Regions from separate parts of the Actinoplanes sp. NPDC049598 genome, predicted to be linked through region 2. Evidence: riboswitches for the same ligand, from Rfam matches in the RefSeq annotation. Region 2 holds a riboswitch; the other holds the start of a gene.
The links. A riboswitch is a leader RNA that binds a small molecule or an ion and turns the genes downstream of it on or off. The one in region 2 is predicted to bind thiamine pyrophosphate.

Region 1: it holds a riboswitch for thiamine pyrophosphate, as region 2 does, so the genes downstream of both, AB0J66_RS26780 (ECF transporter S component) here and AB0J66_RS21785 (thiamine phosphate synthase) in region 2, are expected to answer to the same signal.

What each region holds. Positions count from the first base shown of each region.
Region 1 covers NZ_JBFAOX010000012.1:114,963-117,156, forward strand. Annotated here, with positions in the region: gene AB0J66_RS26775 (ABC transporter ATP-binding protein) at 1-634, opposite strand, end outside; gene AB0J66_RS26780 (ECF transporter S component) at 653-1,225, opposite strand; TPP riboswitch at 1,283-1,385, opposite strand; gene AB0J66_RS26785 (alpha/beta hydrolase) at 1,525-2,194, shown strand, end outside.
Region 2 covers NZ_JBFAOX010000009.1:131,077-133,270, reverse strand. Annotated here, with positions in the region: gene AB0J66_RS21795 (hypothetical protein) at 1-181, shown strand, start outside; gene AB0J66_RS21790 (ribonuclease domain-containing protein) at 256-690, shown strand; TPP riboswitch at 762-873, shown strand; gene AB0J66_RS21785 (thiamine phosphate synthase) at 867-1,445, shown strand; gene thiO (glycine oxidase ThiO) at 1,442-2,194, shown strand, end outside.

The sequences.
Region 1 (2,194 bases), on a different contig from region 2:
CCGGCTCCAGCACGACGACCCGGTCGACCAGCGGCAGGGCCTCGGCCACCCGGTGCTCGACGATGATCATGGAGGCGTCGATGCGGGCCGACGAGATGCCCTCGCGGACCAGTGCGGCGCCGTCCGGGTCGAGGTTGGCCGTCGGCTCGTCGAGCAGCAGCAGGCGCGGGCGCAGGGCGAGCACCCCGGCCAGGGCGAGCCGCTGGGCCTCGCCACCGGAGAGGGCCGCGGTCGAGCGGATGATCGGATAGGGAAAACCGACCCGGTCGAGCGCGTCGCTGACCCGCGGCCAGATCTCGGCCGCCGGCACCCCGCGGTTCTCCAGGCCGAAGGCCACGTCGTCGCCGCTGCGGGCCATGACCAGCTGGGTCTGCGGGTCCTGGAAGACGATGCCGACCTGGTCGCGGGCCTTGTGCGGCTCCAGTCCGTCGATCTCGATGGTGCCCTCGGCCTCGCCCGAGTCCTCCGGCAACAGCCCGGCCAGCGCGGCCAGCAGGGTGCTCTTGCCGGCCCCGGAGGGACCCAGCAGGAGCACCCGCTCGCCGTGCGCTATCCGCAGGTCGACGTCGCGGACGGCCCAGGCGCGGCGGCCCGCGTGCCGCCAGCCGAAACCGCGGAGAACGACCTCACTCATGTCGGGAACTAGACCAGATCAGACGAGCGCACGCGAACGCCCCGCCGCGAACCGGTCGAGCACGCCGGTCTGGGCCAGCGCGCGGGTCAGCGCGACACTGCCGAAACCGGCGATCACCAGCGAGGAGATCGCGGTGAGGACGATGTACCAGATCCGCATGGTGGCCCACGACGTGCCGCCGTACCAGACGAACGCGTCGTAGACCGAGGCCACCACCCCGGCCGTCAGGGCGGCCAGCAGCGCCACCGGCAGGCGGTAGGACTTGTAGGCGAAGGCGGCGAACACGAGCTCGGCCCCGAGGGCCTCGAGCGGGCCCTGGATGATCAGCGTCCAGCCCCAGCTCGTGCCGATCGCGGCCGAGACCAGCGCGGCCAGGCTGAGGGTGTAGAAGGCGGCGCCCGGCTTGCGGACGATCAGAGCGCCGAGCACGGCCGGGACCAGCCAGACGCCGTACAGCACGGCCCGGCCGGGCAGCGGGATGGCGTCGGCGGGGCCGTTCCAGAGCAGGCCCCAGGCCCAGAAGATCACGCCGAACGCGACGGCGATGATCGAGGCGATCACGATGTCGATGGTGCGCCAACGGTTGTTCATGTGAAACCTCCCAGTGGGTACCGGGAGGAGACGCACGCCGTCATGACGACGGCGCGGCTGGAGGAAAGACCGAACTTCCTGCGCTGGCATTACCCAGATCAGGTGCGAGGGTCTGCGGTTGCCCGCACTCTCAGCGCTGTGCGCTCCCCTGTCGGACGAAGTTCATTCGCGACCTACCTCGAGTTGCAGGTGCGCAAGCCGACGACGGCGTCTCCACCGTCGCGAATGAACTTCGCTGTATTAGTTTCGATGACGCTAACACTGGTTTTTCATTACGCCTATCGAGGGAGTGATCACATATGGAGGTCAAGGCCAGGGGTTTGACTTTCGACGTCTTCGAAGGCGGCCCGGAGGACGGCGACCCGGTCCTGCTGCTGCACGGTTTTCCGCAGGACCACCGCGAGTTCGACCTGCTCACGCCGAAGCTGCACGAGGCGGGCCTGCGGACGTACGCCATGGATCAGCGCGGCACCTCCCCCGGCGCCCGGCCGGCCGACGTCGGCGCGTACCGCCTCAGCGAGGCCGCAGCCGACGCGGTCGGCGTCCTGGACGCCCTGGGCCTGGAGTCCGCGCACGTCATCGGGCACGACTGGGGCGCGCAGATCGGCTGGCTGCTCGCCGCCTTTTATCCCGAGCGGGTCCGCACGCTGACCGCGGTCTCCGTGCCGCATCCCCAGGCGCTGCGGCTGGCCCTGCGCACACGGCCGTCGCAGCGGGCCCGGATGGCGTACTTCAAGGTCTTCCAGTCGCCGGTGGCCGAGCGGTTCCTGCTGAGCCGGGACGCCGCGGTGCTGCGCTGGATGCTGCGGCCGATCGGCGAGCGGGCCCAGCTCTACGTGGACGCCGCGCGGGAGCCGGGCCGGCTGACCGCCGGTCTGAACTGGTACCGGGCGCTGACCGGGGACCAGCTCAAGGACGTACGGCTGATCCGCGTGCCCACCACGTACGTCTGGAGCGACCAGGACGGCG
Region 2 (2,194 bases):
CGCCGCCGTCGCGGCCCGCGCCTCGGCCGCCGCCCAGCGCCCCGATCACGAGTTGCGCCCGTCGGACACCGGTGTCCTGCCGACACCGTCGTTCGACGGCTTCACCCCGCCCCAGCCCCGCGCCGCCCAGCAGGGCCGGGAGGGCGAGCTGACCGACTGGGTCGGCGGCCTGGGCCGGTAATCGATAGGCAAACATCAATGGAATGATCCATCGGGGAGGTACCGCGCGGCCTCCCCGCGCTCCACGATGTGGTCATGACCCCTGACCGGCAACCCCGCCTCCGCCGGCTCCTGGCCGGCCTCGCGATGGTCTTCGCCCTCTCCGGCACCGCCCTGGTGGCGCCGGCCGTGGTGGCGCCCACGACCACGGACGCGGCCCAGGCCGCCGTCTACTCGAGCTGCACGATCTCGCGCTGCTCAGCCGCCCGCACAGCCCGCACCGGCTGGTCGTCGCTCGGCTGGCCGACCAGCAGCGGCTGGTACTCCTGGCCGTACGGCCAGTACAACTACACCGGCGGCACCTTCCAGAACCGCGAGCAGCAACTCCCCCTCAACGCCACCTACAACGAGTACGACGTCTACTCCCGCACCCGCGGCGCCACCCGCGACGCGTACCGGATCGTGGTCAACCGCTCCACAAAGGAAGCCTGGTTCACCCCCGACCACTACGTGACCTTCTACAAGCTCTGATCATGCGGCGAGGAGCCGGCTGTGATTTCCGGCTCCTAGCTTTTTTCGCCGCGGACCGGTTATGGTCCGAACAACAACCCCACGGGAGTCCGGTGCACCGGGCTGAGAGGGGGGCCGACGCAGCCCCCGACCGTAGAACCTGATCCGGGTCATGCCGGCGCAGGGAGGAGCGTTCGTTGTTTCCTCGTTTGCATGTAGTCACCGACTCGCTCGACGTCGTGCGAGGGGCGGTCGGCCACGGGCCGGTCGCCATCCAGGTGCGGGAGAAGAAGTCCGATCGCGCGGCCTACGAGCTGACCGTGGCCGCCCTCGACGTGTGCCGGCGCGCTGGTGACGCGATCTGCCTGGTGGACGACCGGGTAGGGGTGGCCCTGGCGGCCGGCGCCGACGGTGTCCACGTGGGTGCGGAAGATCTGCCGGTCGCTGCGGTGCGGCGGGTGCTCGGTCCCTCGGCCATCGTCGGCGCCACGTGCCGTACGCCCGAAGCCGCCGAACAGGCGGTCCGCGACGGGGCGTCCTATCTCGGGTCCGGGCCGGCCTTCGCCACCACCAGCAAGGCAGGACTCCCCGATCCGATCGGGCCGGAGGGGATTGCCAGGGTCGCCGCCGCGGTGCCGGGCACGCCGGTCATCGCGATCGGCGGGATCACCCCGCAGCGGGTGCCGCTTCTCCGGGCGTACGGCGTGGCCGCGATCTCGGCCGTGGCGGGCGACCCGGCCGGTGTCACGATCGCGTTCCTGAAGGCGCTGGCATGAGCGACGTCGTGGTGGTGGGCGGCGGGATCATCGGCCTGTCGATCGCCTGGCAGCTCGTCGAGCGGGGCCGGGACGTGACCGTGCTCGACGGCGGCGACGAGGGCGCCTGGCACGTGGCGGCGGGCATGCTGGCCCCCGGCGGCGAGTCGGCGTTCGAGGACCCGGCGCTGGTGCGGCTGATGGAGCGGTCGGCCGACCTGTGGCCCGGCTTCGCGGCCGGGCTCGGCGTCGACGTCGGCTACGACGACACGGGAACGCTGAGCCTGGCGATGACCGCGGACGACGTGGCCTCCGCGGCCCGGCATTGGACGAAACAGCAGCTTCCGCTGCTGCGCCCGTCGGAGTTGCGGTCGCTGGAGCCGGCTCTCAGCCCGCGGGTACGGGCCGGCGTGCACTCACCCCGTGAGCGGCAGGTCGACCCGCGCCGGGTCGTGGCCGCGCTCCGGGCGAAGCTGAGCGGCCGGATCGTCGCCAAGCGGGTCGACTCACTGTCCGACGTGGACTCCGGGACGATCGTCGTGGCGGCCGGCACCGGCACGGCCCGGCTCACCGGACTCCCCGTACGGCCGGTCAAGGGTCAGGTCCTTCGCCTGAAAGGCGAGCCGGGTCTGCTGCGGCACGTGCTCGACGCGACCGTCGACGGCCGGCCGGTGTACGTGGTGCCCCGCCAGGACGGCGAGATCGTCGTCGGCGCCACCCAGGAGGAACGCACCGACAGCCTGATCACCGCGGGCGGGGTGTACGACCTG